DNA from 4 places in the Cronobacter sp. 153480017-3 genome. Region 1 is predicted to be linked to each of the others. Evidence: predicted binding sites of a transcription regulator. Region 1 holds the regulator's gene; each other region holds the start of a gene.
The links. Region 1 encodes PurR, which represses purine synthesis genes. Its sites were predicted from a motif close to CANGCAAACGTTTGCNTG; they were not measured.
Positions count from the first base shown of each region.

Region 1 (4,210 bases):
CTGGAGATCAGCACCAGCAGCAGGCCGAGTGCGGCAATCAGCGCGCCCATCACTGGCACTACGCTATAACCGAAGCCCGCATGGATAACGGCCCCGCCCGCCGCCGCGCCAAGTGCGTTACCGAGATTAAACGCCCCGATATTCACAGATGAGGACAGGCCCGGCGCTTCGCTGGCGACACGCATCACGCGCATCTGCAGCGGCGGCACTACCGCGAAAGTCGCAGCCCCCCATACCACCATGCTCACCGCCGCGCCGATTTCCGTTTTCGCAAGCCACGGAATAGCCGCCATAATGACGATAAGCAGCATCAGGAAGCCTTTCAGCGTGCCGCTCACCGAGCGGTCCGCCAGGCGGCCACCCAGATAGTTGCCGATGGAAAACCCGACGCCAATCAGCACCAGCATGGCGGTGACGAACGCCGCGCTGGCATCAGTGATGTGGTGCAGAACCGGCGCGATATAGGTATAGAGCGTAAACATCGCGCCCGCGCCGAGCACGGTTGTCAACAGCGCGCTCACCACCTGCGGGCGCATCAACACGGCCAGTTCGCTTTTCACATCAGGGCGCTCGCCGCTGCCGCCTTTTGGCAGGGAAAACCAGAGGCTCGCCATCGCCACCACGCCAAGACCGGCCGTCGCCAGAAACGACATTCGCCAGCCGATGGTTTCACCAAGCCAGGTGGCCGCCGGCACGCCGCCGATATTGGCAATGGTCAGGCCCATAAACATCGTCGCGACGGCGCTCGCCTGTTTATGCTTCGGCACGACGCTTGCCGCAACCACCGAGCCGAGGCCGAAGAACGCCCCATGGTTAAGGCTGGTGAGAATACGCGAGGCCATCAGCGTCATATAATCCGGTGCCAGTGCTGACAGCACGTTACCGAGCGTAAAAATCGCCATCAGAAAAATCAGCGCGCTACGCCGTGCGCGGTGCGACAGTAAAAGCGTCATCAGCGGTGCGCCTACCATCACGCCGACCGCGTAGGCGCTAATCAGCATACCGGCGGCCGGAATGGAGACGTTGACGCCGTTCGCTATGACCGGCAACAACCCCATCGGGGAAAACTCGGTCGTGCCAATGCCAAAAGCACCGATAGCCAGTGCCAGTAACGGAAAATTGACTTTCATTCATTGCTCCAGAAATTGTACAACAGCGCCGGGAACGCCCGACGTTACAGCAGGATGCAGAAAAGGATGACACTCTCAATCAGAAAAGATAAGTGACAAAAACAGCAAAATATTATTGCGCAGCTGTTAAGAACACGCGCTAATTGTTATTAGCGAATCTAAAGGGAATAACGGGAAAAAGAAAGAAAACAGCGGGGAATCGGCGCTTAAACGCAAGAAAAGTTTAAGAAAGCGGGAGAACAGGTGCGCTCCCGCCTGTCGCTTAATGCAGAATGGCGGTAAATGCGCCCGCCACAATCAGGCCCAGTACAACCAGCGTCGTGACCAGCGAAAATTTCAGATCGGTACTCATGGTATTCTCCTTAAAGACCCCATAAAAAACAGGTAGTGCGCATTTTTGCATAAACGGGCCGAAAAATCCTGCGACATTTAACCAGATATGCGTTTTCCCTCTTCCCCTTTCGATAAAGATAAGCCAAAATTCGTCGCTACTTTATTCGGTACCGGCCATCGACCCCTCCTCACGAAAAATGTCGCGTTTCCCGGCATGCCGCACTCCCCTCGCGGCAGTCAGGGGTGTGTACAGGCAAACGATTAACCCGTGATTTTGCAGGGCTCAGCCAGGGGTCTGGAGTGATTATTAATGGCAACAATTAAAGACGTCGCGAAGCGAGCCAACGTTTCCACAACAACAGTCTCACATGTGATTAACAAAACCCGTTTTGTGGCGGAAGAGACGCGCAATGCGGTTTGGGCGGCTATCAAAGAATTACACTATTCGCCAAGCGCCGTGGCGCGCAGCCTGAAGGTGAATCACACCAAATCTATCGGGCTGCTGGCGACCAGTAGCGAAGCGCCCTATTTCGCGGAAATTATCGAAGCCGTTGAAAACAGCTGCTTCGCCAAAGGCTATACGCTGATTTTGGGCAACGCGCATAACAATCTGGAAAAGCAGCGCGCGTATCTGTCTATGATGGCGCAAAAGCGCGTCGACGGCCTGCTGGTGATGTGCTCGGAATACCCGCAGCCGCTGCTTTCCACGCTTGAAGAGTACCGTCATATCCCGATGGTGGTGATGGACTGGGGTGAAGCGAAAGCCGATTTTACCGACTCGGTAATCGATAACGCGTTCCAGGGCGGTTACCTCGCCGGGCGTTATCTTATCGAGCGCGGCCATCGTGATATTGGCGTGATTCCGGGGCAGCTTGAGCGTAACACCGGCGTCGGGCGTTTCTCAGGCTTTATGAAAGCGCTGGAAGAAGCGGCCATTAAAGTGCCGGAAAACTGGATTGTGCAGGGCGATTTCGAGCCGGAATCCGGTTACCGCGCCATGCAGCAGATCCTCTCGCAGCCGCAGCGCCCGACTGCCGTGTTCTGCGGCGGCGATATCATGGCGATGGGCGCTATCTGCGCCGCCGATGAAATGGGCCTGCGCGTGCCGCAGGATATTTCAATCATCGGCTACGACAACGTACGCAACGCGCGTTTCTTTAGCCCGGCGCTGACGACTATCCATCAGCCAAAAGAGACGCTCGGCCAGACTGCGTTCAATATGCTGCTCGACCGCATCGTGAATAAGCGCGAAGAGTCGCAGACCATCGAGGTGCATCCGCGCCTGATCGAACGCCGCTCGGTGGCGGACGGCCCGTTCCGCGACTATCGCCGTTAATCCTTCCGGGAGCCGTATTATTGCGGCTCCCGCAGCCACTCCGTGTTCAGCGTTTCACTGTCCCCCAGATAATCGAGCAGCCAGCGCAGCGCGGGCGAGGCGTCGCTTTGCCGCCACGTCAGACAGCAGGCGGCGTCCGGGAACGGGTTTTCCAGCGTCAACGCGCGCCACTCCCCGCTATCGAGCCATGGCTTCGCGAAATGCGTCGGCACCATGCCGATACAGAGCCCCTCGCTGAGCGCATCGGCGGCGCAGTGCCAGTCCGGCACCACCACGCGCCGCTGGTTATCCAGAAGCCAGGTAATGCGCTTGGGCAGCGATCGCGATGTATCTTCCAGCACCAGCGAGGGGTAATCGCGCAGCCTGTCGTCGCTGAGCGCGCCCGCGAGCTGTGCCAGCGGATGATGGTGCGCCACGACGCAACGCCAGCTCAGCATGCCCATATCACGAAACGCGAAGCGCCCGCCGACCGGGATCGCCTGTGTGGCGCCGATGGCAAGTTCCACGCGCCCGTCCGCCAGCGCGTCCCAGACGCCGTTAAAGACTTCCTGTGAAACCTGCAACTCGACATCGGAAAAGTGCCGGTAGAAATCAAGCACCAGCCGCCGGACGCGTTCCGGGCGCACGATATTATCCACCGCGATGGAAAGTTGCCCGCGCCAGCCGTTGGCGATCTGCTGGCACTGCTGACGGGTGATCATCATTTTTTTGATGACAGAACGCCCTTCGCGCAGAAACCAGGCTCCTGCAGGCGTCAGAACCACATCGCGATGGCGGCGCTCGAAGAGCGATACCGCAAGCCACTCCTCAAGCTGACGTACCGTATAGCTGACGGCAGAAGGCACGCGGTGCAGTTCTGCGGCGGCTGCGGTAAAGCTGCCGGTGCGCGCCACGGCGTCCACCACTTCCAGGGAATATTCAGACCACATTATCTGCCTGCAAATTTTTTGAATGGAATGGGCAAATATTAGCGTTTCACAAGCGGAATTGCACTCCGTACACTCCTGGCTCTTTCGCGTAATAAGAAGTGAGTTAATGTGATGCGACCTGATAAAGGATTTCTTTGCTGGCTGGCCGGGCTGAGCGTGCTCGGTTTTCTGGCGACCGACATGTACCTGCCCGCGTTCGCCGTTATTGAAGCGGATCTGCACACAGCCCCTTCGGCTATCAGCGCCTCGCTGAGCCTTTTCCTGGCCGGTTTCGCGCTGGCGCAGCTCGTCTGGGGCCCGCTTTCTGACCGTTTTGGCCGTCGTCCGGTTTTGCTGGCGGGGCTTGGGATTTTCGCGCTTGGCTGCCTTGGCACCGTCTGGGTAGAGAGCGCGGGCGCGCTGCTGGCCCTGCGCTTTATTCAGGCCGTGGGCGTTTGTTCCGCTGCGGTAAGCTGGCAGGCGCTGGTAACCGACCGCTACCC
Region 1 is NZ_JBSEYN010000014.1:34,130-38,339, reverse strand. Features, by position in the region: gene ACUW6V_RS20195 (MFS transporter) at 1-1,130, opposite strand, end outside; gene cydH (cytochrome bd-I oxidase subunit CydH) at 1,393-1,482, opposite strand; gene purR (HTH-type transcriptional repressor PurR) at 1,774-2,799, shown strand; gene punR (DNA-binding transcriptional activator PunR) at 2,817-3,728, opposite strand; gene punC (purine nucleoside transporter PunC) at 3,840-4,210, shown strand, end outside.

Region 2 (4,210 bases), on a different contig from region 1:
TTATCCCGGCAGCGCTTTTTTCTCCTGCTGGATGTCGCGCTCAATCTCCTCACGCACCTCCTGCGGGATTTTAAGAGCGTCGCCAAGCGCCTGCAGATAGCTGCGCTCCATAAAGTGATCGATGTCTATTGCGGCACAGCTCAGGAAATAGAGCTCCAGCGCTTCTTCTTCGTTTTTCACGTCGGCGGCAAGGCGCATCGGGTCGAGCGGCTGATTAATCGCCTGTTCCACCAGCACGCGCCCCTGCTCTTCGATGCCCGCTTCGCGTAGCTGACGCTCAATGGCCGCACGCTCACTGTCATCGATATGCCCGTCGCTTTTGGCGGCGAAGACCAGCGCCAGCACAAGACGCTCGGCGCGGCGATCCAGCGGCGTCTGCTGTTGCCCGTATTGCGGCTCATCCTGGTGCGCCGCGCGGATTTTATCTTTGTACTTGTTCCACAGCACCGTGCCCGCCACGGCTCCGCCGCCCACCAGCAGCGCGCCGCCGCCATATTTCGCGAGCAGCTTGCGCGACGATTTACTGGCGACCAGTAAGCCCGCGAGACCGCCGAGCGCGCCAGGGGTTATCAGGCTGCTCAACCCTTTAGAGCGCAACGCGTCCTGAATACCCGGTTTACCGGATGACATGCCGCCGCTCTGCCCCAGCATCGACTGAAGCTGTGTTAACCAGTTGCTCATTATGTTCCTCTGCGCTGATGAGTCATAACCCAAGCGTAAGCGAGCGGACGTCAAGATGTGTCGGGGAACCGCAAGGAAGGGAAAAGACGCGGCCCCGGAAAGGGCCGCAGAGGATCAGTGCTGGTAATGCGCCTCGCCTGCCGCGCAGTCGACCATCACTTTATAGTGAATGTCGGTATTTTTACCGCGCACGGTCAGCGGAACAGTCCATTTATCGTCTTTGCCGACGATCTCTTTACTGTTGATCCAGGCGACCGGATCGGCCTGCCCTAACGTTTTCTGGTCGTCCGCCCATTTCACGATACGGTTTTGCAGATAGTCGCGCTTCACGCTCGCGGCAATGCCTTCCGCCGTCATCGCTTCGCATTTAGGGAAATGCACCTTACGCGGATCGTCAGCGTGTACGGCGCTTGCCGCGGTGAGTAACAAAAAAGAAATCAGGGCTCCTGCTGCTTTTTTCATCGTACTTCTCCGAAGACGGGTGATGAAAAAAGCCTGGTACAAAACCAGCGAAGCGCAAGCGAACCACACAAAAGGAAGGGATTAAACGAAGGGGAATATCAGCAGAAGAGCAAAAAGCGTTGCGTTATATATCCTGGACCGCAGACCGCAGACCGCAGACCGCAGACCGCAGACCGCAGACCGCAGACCGCAGACCGCAGACCGCAGACCGCAGACCGCAGGAAAATATAACAGAGAGGAATTCGCCTGTAGCCACAGCGCCCGCATTTTGCGAACGCAGCATACGCCACTGGTGCGCCAAAGCGGCACCGCAGGAAACCGCAGGAAACCGCACCGCTGGCGAGGTAAACCCGCCAGCGACACAGAGAGAAAGCTATCAGGCCGCTTTGGTGCGTTTACGCGCGCTGTGCAGCGCGACGGTGCCCTCTTCGCTTTCAGCTGATTCTTCAGTCGAAGCCTCGGCTGTGCCGTCAGTCTGCTCGCTGGTTTCCTGCGGCAGACGACCGGTGCGCACGATGGTGCTGAGGTTGTCTTTCTGCTCCGCCATCCACAACGCCAGTTGCTCAACCTGACCTTCCGCAAAACCGACAGGCGCCTGACCCAACCAGCCTTCCAGCGCTTCGGCTAAATCCAGCATTTTGTCCCAGGCGTCGGCTTCCTTCTTACTGGCAAATGACATTTTTTCCACACCCTCACGGATTACGACGTATTTGATTTCTACCGCCATGTTGCAACTCCCGTTACTGTATTTATATACAGTATAACGCTGTGAAACGGGAAATGCAAACGGCGCGCGCTGCGCAAGGCAAACGTTTTCGTATATACTGCCGCCAGAATTTCACACAGCAGGAATACCGCTATGGCTATGTTAGGAACCGCACTACGCCCGTCAGCAACCCGCGTGATGCTGCTTGGCTCAGGAGAACTCGGAAAAGAAGTGGCGATCGAATGCCAGCGTCTGGGCATTGAAGTGATCGCCGTCGACCGCTACGCCGATGCGCCCGCCATGCAGGTGGCGCACCGCAGCCACGTCATCAATATGCTCGATGGCGCGGCGCTGAAAAAACTGGTGGCGCAGGAGATGCCGGATTTCATCGTGCCGGAGATTGAAGCCATCGCGACCGACGCGCTTGTGGAGCTTGAACAACAAGGCCAGCGCGTGGTGCCCACCGCCCGCGCCGCGCGTCTCACGATGAACCGTGAAGGTATTCGCCGTCTCGCCGCTGAAGAGCTTGGCCTGCCGACCTCCGCCTATCGCTTCGCCGAAAACGAAGCGGAATTTGGCGAGGCGGTGGCGAAAATTGGTCTGCCGTGCATCGTCAAACCGGTCATGAGCTCTTCCGGCAAGGGCCAGAGCTTTATCCGCAGCGAAGAGATGCTGGAGAGCGCCTGGCAGTACGCGCAACAGGGCGGACGCGCAGGCGCGGGGAAAGTCATCGTTGAAGGCGTGGTGAAGTTTGATTTTGAGATCACCCTGCTGACCATCAGCGCCGTGGATGGCGTGCATTTCTGCGCGCCCATCGGCCATCGCCAGGAAGATGGCGATTACCGCGAATCCTGGCAGCCGCAGCAGATGAGCGATGTGGCACTCTCTCGCGCGCAGGAGATTGCGCAGAAGGTGGTAGAAGCGCTCGGCGGTTACGGCCTGTTTGGCGTGGAGCTGTTTGTCCGCGGCGATGAAGTGATATTCAGTGAAGTGTCGCCGCGCCCGCACGACACCGGGATGGTGACGCTCATCTCGCAGGATCTTTCAGAGTTTGCGCTGCATGCGCGCGCGTTTCTCGGCCTGCCGGTCGGGGGCATTCGCCAGTACGGCCCGGCCGCCTCGGCGGTGATCCTGCCAACGCTAACAAGTGATGACGTCAAATTTGGCGAGCTCTCCGGGGCGCTGGGCGCGGGTTTGCAACTGCGGCTGTTCGGCAAGCCGGAAATCGACGGTTCGCGCCGCCTCGGCGTGGCGCTCGCCACCGGCGAAACGGCCGATGACGCCATCGCGCGCGCGAAAGCATCCGCCGCGGCCGTGAGCGTTAAAGGCTAAAAAAAACGCGCCGCCCGTGAAGGCGGCGCGCTGCGTTTTATCTCGCGCAAAAATTACTGCGCGCCTTCCACCGCTTCGCGGGCAAGTTCGGTAATGCGATCCCAGTCGCCCGCTTCCATCGCGTCCGCCGGTACCAGCCAGGAGCCGCCGATGCACAGCACGCTTTTCAGCGCCAGGTAGTCACGGTAGTTGGCAGGCGAAATGCCGCCGGTCGGGCAGAAACGCACCTGGGAGAACGGCCCTGCGATGGCCTGCAACGCTTTGGTGCCGCCATTGGCTTCCGCCGGGAAGAATTTGAACTCTTTCAGGCCGTAATCCATGCCCAGCATCAGTTCAGACACGGTGCTGATGCCCGGGATGAGCGGGATAGTGCCTTCGGTCGCGGCCTTCAGCAGCGGCTCGGTGAGGCCCGGACTGATGGCAAACTGCGCGCCAGCCTCGGTGACGTCTTTGAGCTGCTGCGCGTTCAGTACGGTGCCCGCGCCGATGATGGCGTCCGGCACTTCTTTAGCGATAGCGCGGATAGCATCCAGCGCGCACGGCGTGCGCAGGGTCACTTCCAGCACGCGCACGCCGCCCGCCAGCAGCGCCTTCGCCATCGGGACCGCGTGCTCCAGCTTGTTAATCACAATCACCGGCACAACCGGACCGCTTTTCAGGATCTGTTCGGCACTCGTTTTCCAGTTTTTCATCTGTGGATCTCTCCCGCCATTTTTAAAAAGGTGTGGTGCGACTGTGCGCACCTGACAGTTAAAATTCGATGCAGGTCGCGCCCTGCTCGGCCCCGGACAGGTTTTCACGCAGCGCGCCGAACAGCTCGCGCCCCGTTCCCACGCGCTGGGCGCTGAGATCCGGATGGTGCGGCTCACGCTGCGCCAGTTCGGCGTCATCCACCAGCAGCGTCAGTTCGCCGGTCTGGCCGTTGACGCGAATAAGGTCGCCGTCGCGCACTTTCGCGAGCAGCCCGCCATCGTATGCTTCGGGCGTCACGTGGATGGCCGAAGGCACTTTCCCCGACGCGCCGGAAAG
Region 2 is NZ_JBSEYN010000001.1:565,740-569,949, forward strand. Features, by position in the region: gene ACUW6V_RS02775 (tellurite resistance TerB family protein) at 1-681, opposite strand; gene yebF (protein YebF) at 796-1,143, opposite strand; gene ACUW6V_RS02785 (YebG family protein) at 1,520-1,870, opposite strand; gene purT (formate-dependent phosphoribosylglycinamide formyltransferase) at 2,003-3,181, shown strand; gene ACUW6V_RS02795 (bifunctional 4-hydroxy-2-oxoglutarate aldolase/2-dehydro-3-deoxy-phosphogluconate aldolase) at 3,235-3,873, opposite strand; gene edd (phosphogluconate dehydratase) at 3,932-4,210, opposite strand, start outside.
Region 2: a site for PurR is predicted at 1,946-1,963, ahead of purT (formate-dependent phosphoribosylglycinamide formyltransferase). Genes of this name have one in related genera too.

Region 3 (4,210 bases), on a different contig from region 1:
GCCGCGCGTGAATGTCATCGCCAGCCAAATGGAGCGCCGCTTTGGTGGCTGGGTACTGACGCTGCGCTGCCTCGGCCATGAAAAAGTAGCGCAGCTGGAGCGCCAGATTGGCACGCCGCTGCGTCTCTACAGCGGCTACAGCGACAGCAAGCAAGATAACCCGCTGCTTTACTTTTGCCAGCACCGCTGGCGCGTCACCCCGCAGGGGCAGCTCCAGCAGCTCGAATAAGGCGCGTTTCGCAACCCATAAACGGTGTGTATAATGCCGCCCGCCTTATACTCCCGGAGAAGCTTGTGTCACAGACTGAACTCACCCACGAATACTGGATTCGCCACGCGCTGACGCTCGCGCAGCGCGCCTGGGACGAGGGAGAAGTGCCGGTAGGCGCGGTGCTGGTACACAACAATCAGGTTATCGGCGAAGGCTGGAACCGCCCGATTGGCCGCCACGACCCGACCGCACACGCCGAGATCATGGCGCTGCGCCAGGGCGGGCTGGTGCTGCAAAATTATCGTCTGCTGGATACCACGCTGTATGTCACGCTTGAGCCGTGCGTCATGTGCGCAGGCGCGATGGTGCATGGGCGTATCGGCACGCTGGTGTTCGGCGCGCGTGATGCCAAAACCGGCGCGGTCGGGTCGCTGATGGACATCACCGGGCATCCCGGCATGAACCATCAGGTGCAGGTTATCGAGGGGATACTGGCGACAGAGTGTTCGGCAATGCTGAGTGCGTTTTTCCGCCAGCGCCGGCTTGAGAAAAAGGCCCTAAAGGAAGCGACGAAAAGGGCGACGGGAACAGACCCTGCGGCGTAATATTCGTCGGGTAACTCTGCACAAGCTTAGGCTGCGCTGCCGCGGCGGCCTGCTTTTCCTTCTCCAGCAGATAACCGACCAGGCTTATCTGATATTTACGGATATTTTCCACATAGGCGTAAGCCTCATGCCCGCGCGCGTAGCCATAGGTGAGCTTGCTGTAATAGGGGCGCTGGCTTAACAGCGGCAGCCGCTGTTTTACATCAGACCAGCTATCCGGGTTGCCTTTTTGTTTTGCCGTCAGCGCGCGGGCGTCCAGCATATGCGCGTAGCCCATGTTATACGCTGCCAGCGCAAACCAGATCCGCTCCTCTTCCGGAACGCTTTCCGGCACTTTGCTCATCATATCTTTCAGATAGCGCGCGCCGCCGCTGATGCTCTGCTCGGCATCAAGGCGATCGGTCAGCCCCAGGCTTTGCGCCGTATTGCGCGTCAGCATCATCAGACCGCGCACGCCGGTAGGCGAGGTGGCCTGGCTGTCCCAGTGGGATTCCTGATACGAGATGGCCGCCAGCAGTCGCCAGTCGATATCCGTCGCGTATTTCTCAAAGAGCGGCTGCAGCTCCGGCAGCACGCTGTCCACGGCGCGCAGGAAACTGCGGGTATCTACGTAATCGAAATCATTGCCGTGGCCCAGATACTTCTCTTCCAGGCGCGCCAGCGTACCGTCTTCGTTAATCTGATTGAAGAAATCGAGCAGCGCGGCCGAGAGCGAGTTATCGCTGCTGCGGCGGCTGAACCATGTCACGGGCTGCTCATCGCTGAGATCGAGCGCGACCGCAAGCTGCGGGTGAACGCGCTGGAACAGGCCGATGGCGACCGAATCGGCGATGGTGTAATCCAGCGTGCCCTGAGCCACCTGCAGCATCAGCTCGTTGCTGCTGAGTTTCGGGTCGACGCGCCAGGTTAAATCCGGGTATTTGCTTGCTTTGAGTTGTTCCAGCTCGCTTTGCGCCACGTGGCCCGGCGCAATGGTCAGTTGCCCCTCTTTAATACTGGCGAGGCTTCGCGGACGCAGGCTGCCGACGCGGTAAACCATCTGCTGCGAGACGGAATAATAGATAGGGCCAGCCTGATAGTGCTGGCTGCGCGCTTCGTTATAGACCAGGCCTGCGGCGAGAAGATCGGCGTCGTTATTGTCGAGATCGTCAAAGAGCTGACTGATGTTCTGGCGCACGGTGATTTTAAGCTTCACGCCGAGATAGTCGGCGAAGGCCTGGCTTAGCTCGTAATCAAGCCCGGACATCGTCTCGCCGGCGGAATACATCGTCAGCGGCGTGGCGATGGTACTGACGCGCAAAACCCCCCGCGCCTGGATCGCGGCGATACGGTTATCGGCTTTGCCGGACCAGGGAATGGCCGGCCACAAGGCCACTGCCAGCAGCAGGGTAACGACGCCGATGAGCAGATAATTAAGCTTTAATTTTTTCAATTAGTTAATTCTCTGCGTTGCCTCGGGGCTCAGCGAACAATCGTTAGTAAACCGTTTCGTTTGAATGGCATGGAGCGGCATTTTGCGTAACAAAGCGCCACTTGGCAACTAATTAGAGGAATCGGCCACACCAAACGTTAACGCGACGGCGGGATTTTATTTCTACGCAAACGGTTTCGTCAGCGCGCCGGATTCTTTATAATGACGCCCGTTTTCCCCCTTGCGCCCACTGAGGTGCCCTCCGGCGCTTCGAAGACGAGAGATTAGATGATGGAAATTCTGCGTGGTTCGCCCGCTCTGTCGGCATTTCGTATTAACAAACTGCTGGCTCGTTTCAAAGACGCTCACCTCCCGGTGAAAACCCTTTATGCCGAGTATGTCCATTTTGCTGACCTCGCCGCACCGCTGAATGCCGAAGAGCACGCGCGCCTTGAGCGCCTGCTGAAATATGGGCCGAGCCTTACTGGCCACGCGCCGTTGGGCCGTCTGCTGCTGGTAACGCCGCGCCCTGGCACTATCTCTCCCTGGTCCTCCAAAGCGACAGACATCGCCCATAACTGCGGGCTCGCCCAGGTCAAACGCCTGGAGCGCGGCGTGGCGTATTACCTCGATGTGGATCCCACCGCGGGCGACGACGCCTGGCGCCAGATTGCGGCAGAGCTGCATGACCGCATGATGGAGAGCGTGTTCGGCGCGTTGGAAGACGCCGCGCAGCTATTCGCGCACCACGAACCCGCGCCGGTACAGAGCGTGGATCTGCTGGGGCAGGGCCGTCAGGCGCTGGCGGACGCTAACGTGCGTCTGGGGCTGGCGCTGGCAGAAGATGAAATCGACTACCTGCATGACGCGTTCACCCGCCTGGGGCGCAACCCGAACGACATCGAACTCTACATGTTCGCGCAGGCCAACTCTGAGCACTGCCGTCACAAAATTTTTAACGCCGACTGGGTTATCGACGGCGAAAAACAGCCGAAGTCGCTGTTTAAAATGATTAAAAACACTTTCGAGAAGACCCCGAATTTCGTGCTCTCCGCGTATAAAGATAACGCGGCGGTTATGGAAGGCTCTTCCGTGGGCCGTTTCTACGCCGATCATGAAGCGGGCCGCTACGCGTTCCATCAGGAACCGGCGCACATTCTGATGAAAGTGGAAACGCACAACCATCCGACCGCCATTTCACCGTGGCCGGGTGCCGCGACAGGCTCCGGCGGCGAAATTCGTGACGAAGGCGCGACGGGCCGCGGTGCGAAGCCGAAAGCGGGTCTGGTGGGTTTTTCTGTTTCTAACCTGCGCATTCCGGGCTTTGAGCAGCCGTGGGAAGAAGATTTCGGCAAGCCGGATCGTATCGTTACCGCGCTCGATATCATGACCGAAGGCCCGCTTGGCGGCGCGGCGTTCAACAACGAATTTGGTCGTCCGGCGCTGAACGGCTATTTCCGTACCTATGAAGAGAAAGTGGCGAGCCACAACGGCGAAGAGCTGCGCGGCTACCATAAGCCGATCATGCTGGCAGGCGGCATCGGCAACATTCGCGCCGACCATGTGCAGAAGGGTGAAATTCCGCCAGGCGCGAAGCTGATCGTGCTCGGCGGCCCGGCGATGAATATCGGCCTCGGCGGCGGCGCGGCGTCCTCTATGGCGTCCGGCCAGTCCGACGCCGATCTCGATTTCGCCTCGGTACAGCGCGACAACCCGGAAATGGAGCGCCGCTGCCAGGAAGTGATCGACCGCTGCTGGCAGTTGGGCGAGGCCAACCCGATCCTCTTTATTCATGACGTTGGCGCGGGCGGCCTTTCCAACGCCATGCCGGAGCTGGTAAGCGACGGCGGGCGCGGCGGGCGTTTTGAACTGCGCGACATTTTAAGCGACGAGCCGGGCATGAGCCCGCTGGAAGTCTGGTGTAACGAATCCCAGGAGCGTTACGTGCTGGCCGTGGCGCCCGAACAGCTGGCGCTGTTTGAC
Region 3 is NZ_JBSEYN010000006.1:298,589-302,798, reverse strand. Features, by position in the region: gene yfhb (phosphatidylglycerophosphatase C) at 1-229, shown strand, start outside; partial or broken gene tadA (tRNA adenosine(34) deaminase TadA) at 256-729, shown strand; gene mltF (membrane-bound lytic murein transglycosylase MltF) at 689-2,248, opposite strand; gene purL (phosphoribosylformylglycinamidine synthase) at 2,516-4,210, shown strand, end outside.
Region 3: a site for PurR is predicted at 2,412-2,429, ahead of purL (phosphoribosylformylglycinamidine synthase). Genes of this name have one in related genera too.

Region 4 (4,210 bases), on a different contig from region 1:
GGAACGCGGCCGATTTTTCTCGCTGCTGATGATGCAGGACAGCGCCGGGGCCGTAACGGGGGCGCTTATCGGCAGCTGGCTGCTGCAATACGATTTCCGGCTGGTGTGCGGCGTCGGCGCGCTGCTGTTTGTGCTTTGCGCGGGTTTTAACGCCTGGCTGCTGCCAGACTGGAAGCTCTCCACGGTGCGCACGCCGCTGCGCGAAGGCATGGGCCGGGTACTGCGCGATAAGCGCTTCGTCACCTACGTGCTGACGCTGACCGGCTATTACATGCTGGCGGTGCAGGTGATGCTGATGTTGCCGGTGATGGTTAACGATATCGCGGGAGAACCGGCGGCGGTGAAATGGATGTACGCCATTGAAGCCGTGCTGTCGCTGACGCTGCTCTATCCGCTGGCGCGCTGGAGCGAAAAACGTTTTCGCCTTGAACAGCGCCTGATGGCCGGGCTGCTGGTGATGACGTTCAGCCTGGTGCCGATTGGCCTTGCAAGCAACCTGCAACAACTCTTTACCTTAATTTGCCTCTTTTATATCGGCTCGATTATCGCCGAACCGGCAAGAGAAACCCTGAGCGCGTCGCTGGCGGATGCCCGCGCCCGCGGCAGCTATATGGGCTTTAGCCGTCTTGGCCTCGCTTTCGGCGGCGCGCTTGGCTACGCGGGCGGCGGCTGGCTGTTTGACGCAGGCCGCGCGCTTCATACGCCAGAGCTGCCGTGGGCGATGCTGGGTGTGATAGGCGTCGGGACATTCCTGATGCTCTGGTGGCAGTTCAGCCAGAAGCGGCTCGCGCCGGGGCTTCTGGAGCAGGAAAGTTAAGACCGGGGAGCGTTTGCTCCCCTGCGTTTTCTCTTCCATACTGAAAAATCAGTCACCTGAGCAGGAGGAGAAACGTGAAGTTATATATTTACGATCACTGTCCGTTCTGTCTGAAAGCGCGCATGATTTTCGGGCTGAAAAACCTTCCGGTGGAGCTTATCGTGATGTCTAACGATGACGAAGCCACGCCCACCCGCATGATTGGTCAGAAGATGGCCCCGATTCTGCAAAAAGATGACAGCCGCTACCTGCCGGAAAGCATGGATATCGTTCAATACGTCGATAATCTCGACGGCAAACCGCTGCTCACCGGCAAGCGCAACCCGGCCATTGAAGAGTGGCTGCGCCGCGTTAACGGCTACGTTAACCGTCTGTTGCTGCCGCGCTTCGCCAAAGCGCCGTTCGATGAGTTCGCCACCCCCGAGGCGCGCCGTTACTTTACCGAGAAAAAAGAGGCGGCGATTGGGTCCTTTGAAGAGCACATGTCTCACTCCGCCGGGCTGATTAAAAACATCAGCGACGACCTGCGTGCGCTTGATAAACACATCGTTCAGCCGAACGCCGTGAATGGAGAGCTTTCTGAAGATGATATTCATCTCTTCCCGCTGCTGCGCAACCTGACGCTGGTTGCGGGCGTCAACTACCCTACCCGCGTCGCCGACTACCGCGACAACATGGCCAAGCAGACGCAAATTAATCTGCTGTCAAAAATGGCTATCTGACGACAGCGCCGGTGGCCTCCACCGGCGTTTTAAGCCGAATCCGCTTTTGCCGCTTCCACTGGCGGGGCATCCTGCTTTGTGTCAGGATCGCCCGACAGCACCAGAACGAGGGAAGCTTATGAAAAAAATGTTAGTCGCCGCAGCGCTTATCGTCAGCGGCTTGCTGGTGGGATGTAACCAGCTCACGCAATACACCGTCACCGAACAGGACATCAATCAGGCGCTGCAAAAGCGTAATAACTACGCTAAAGATATTGGCGTACCCGGTCTTGCCGACGCGCATATTGTCTTAACGAATCTGAACAGCGCGATTGGCCGCGAAGAGCCGAATAAAATCACGCTTAACGGCGATGCGAGCCTCGATATGACGTCGCTGTTCGGCAACCAGAAAGCGCTGGTGAAGCTCAAACTGAAAGCGCTGCCGACGTTCGATAAGGAGAAAGGCGCTATTTATCTGCGCGAAATGGAAGTCGTCGACAGCAGCATCACGCCGGACAAAATGGCGCCGGTGCTGGAAACGTTAATGCCGTATCTGAATAAATCCCTGCGCAGTTACTTTGAACAGCGTCCAGCTTATGTACTGAGCGAAGACCGTACCAAAGGCGAAGCGCTGGCGAAAAAATTCGCCAAAGGGCTTGAAGTAAAACCAGGCGAAATCGTCATCCCGCTGACCGATTAACGCTACACCGGGGGCGCAATGCCCCCGAATTTTCAGGAAAAGGATGCAAAGGAAAACGTTTACGCTTATCCTTAGTGCCCGGCATAAAACCAGCCATTACTGACTGTTTCCCCAAGCCGGAGCCTTCCATGACTGCACAACCCCAGGTTTTAACTATCCGCCGCCCTGACGACTGGCATGTTCATCTTCGTGATGGCGACATGCTGAAAACCGTCGTGCCCTATACCAGCGAAACTTACGGGCGCGCTATCGTCATGCCAAACCTGGCGCCGCCGGTCACGACCGTGGAAGCCGCTATCGCTTACCGCCAGCGCATTCTTGACGCGGTGCCGGAACATCACGCGTTTGAACCGCTGATGACCTGCTACCTCACCGACACGCTGGATGCAGACGAGCTGGAGCGTGGTTTCCAGCAGGGTGTGTTTACCGCTGCCAAACTCTACCCGGCTAACGCCACGACTAACTCCAGCCACGGCGTCACCAGTGTCGATAACATTATGACGGTGCTTGAGCGCATGGAAAAACTCGGCATGCCGCTGCTGGTGCATGGCGAAGTGACGCACAGCGAGGTCGATATTTTCGATCGCGAAGCGCGGTTTATCGAGACGGTGATGGAGCCGCTCAGAAAGCGCCTGCCGGGCCTGAAAGTGGTGTTTGAACATATCACCACCAAAGACGCCGCCGACTACGTGCGCGAAGGGAACTCACTGCTCGGCGCGACCATCACGCCGCAGCACCTGATGTTTAACCGCAACCACATGCTCGCAGGCGGCATTCGCCCGCATCTCTACTGCCTGCCGATCCTCAAGCGTAATGTGCATCAGCAGGCGCTGCGCGAGCTGGTCGCAAGCGGCTGTGAACGCGTGTTTCTCGGTACCGACTCCGCGCCTCACGCGCGCCATCGCAAAGAGACGAGCTGCGGCTGCGCAGGCTGTTTTAACGCCCCTTCCGCGCTCGGCGCATACGCCACCGTATTTGAAGAGATGAACGCACTGGCGCATTTTGAAGCGTTCGCCTCGCTGAACGGCCCGCGCTTTTACGGCCTGCCGGTGAATGAAGGCACCGTAACGCTGGTGCGCGAGGAGAGCGTTATGCCGGAAACTATCGCTATCGCCGACGACACGCTGGTGCCGTTCCTGGCGGGTGAAGCGGTACGCTGGACGGTAAAACGCTAAGCACGCGCTAAAAAAAACACGGCCCCCTGTTGCATGCCGCCCGGCAAAACTGTATATATATACAGCATGATTAACAGGGGGTTGTTATGCGTATTGAAGTGACTATCGCCAAAACCACGCCGCTGCCGCCGGGTGCTATCGATGCGCTGGCCTGCGAGCTATCCCGCCGTATTGAAAGCCATTTTCCGGAAATGCCGAATCATGTAAGCGTGCGCTATGCCGCCGCTAATCAACTGTCGGTTCTGGGTGGCGCGAAAGAAGATAAAGATCGCATCAGCGAAATTCTCCAGGAAACCTGGGAGAGCGCTGACGACTGGTTTACCACGGATTAACCCTCATTACTGTCTTCTCTATGGTGTCAGTTTTTCCGGGCTTCGCCGCCCGGCTTTTTTATTTGTAGCGCCTTTTTCTGCGATAGTCCGAATTTTTTCTTTTCAGCTGAAATCTCATTGATCCGTCCTCTTAACAAAAATTTGCGAATAATCTGCCGTTTTATTGTTCAGTTAATTCAAAATCTCGAAAAAAATGTGTGTCAGGGTATTTATTTCTGCCCCATTTTCCTTTATTGGTTGATATACTTTATTTGCTTCAGAGATAAGAAAACACGCATTGAACCTCATGAGTCGTTGTCTATAAACACGTATAAAGGGGGTTATGATGGAAAAAAATGAAGTAATACAGACGCATCCCCTTGTTGGATGGGACATCAGCACCGTCGACAGCTATGACGCACTGATGCTGCGGTTGCACTATCAATCCTCTCCGCAGGTGGATCGCGAAGCAACCGAAGTGGGCCAGACATTATGGCTAACGACCG
Region 4 is NZ_JBSEYN010000002.1:498,276-502,485, reverse strand. Features, by position in the region: gene mdtH (multidrug efflux MFS transporter MdtH) at 1-817, shown strand, start outside; gene grxB (glutaredoxin 2) at 892-1,539, shown strand; gene ACUW6V_RS06770 (lipoprotein) at 1,658-2,218, shown strand; gene pyrC (dihydroorotase) at 2,347-3,393, shown strand; gene dinI (DNA damage-inducible protein I) at 3,480-3,725, shown strand; gene bssS (biofilm formation regulator BssS) at 4,048-4,210, shown strand, end outside.
Region 4: a site for PurR is predicted at 2,267-2,284, ahead of pyrC (dihydroorotase). Genes of this name have one in related genera too.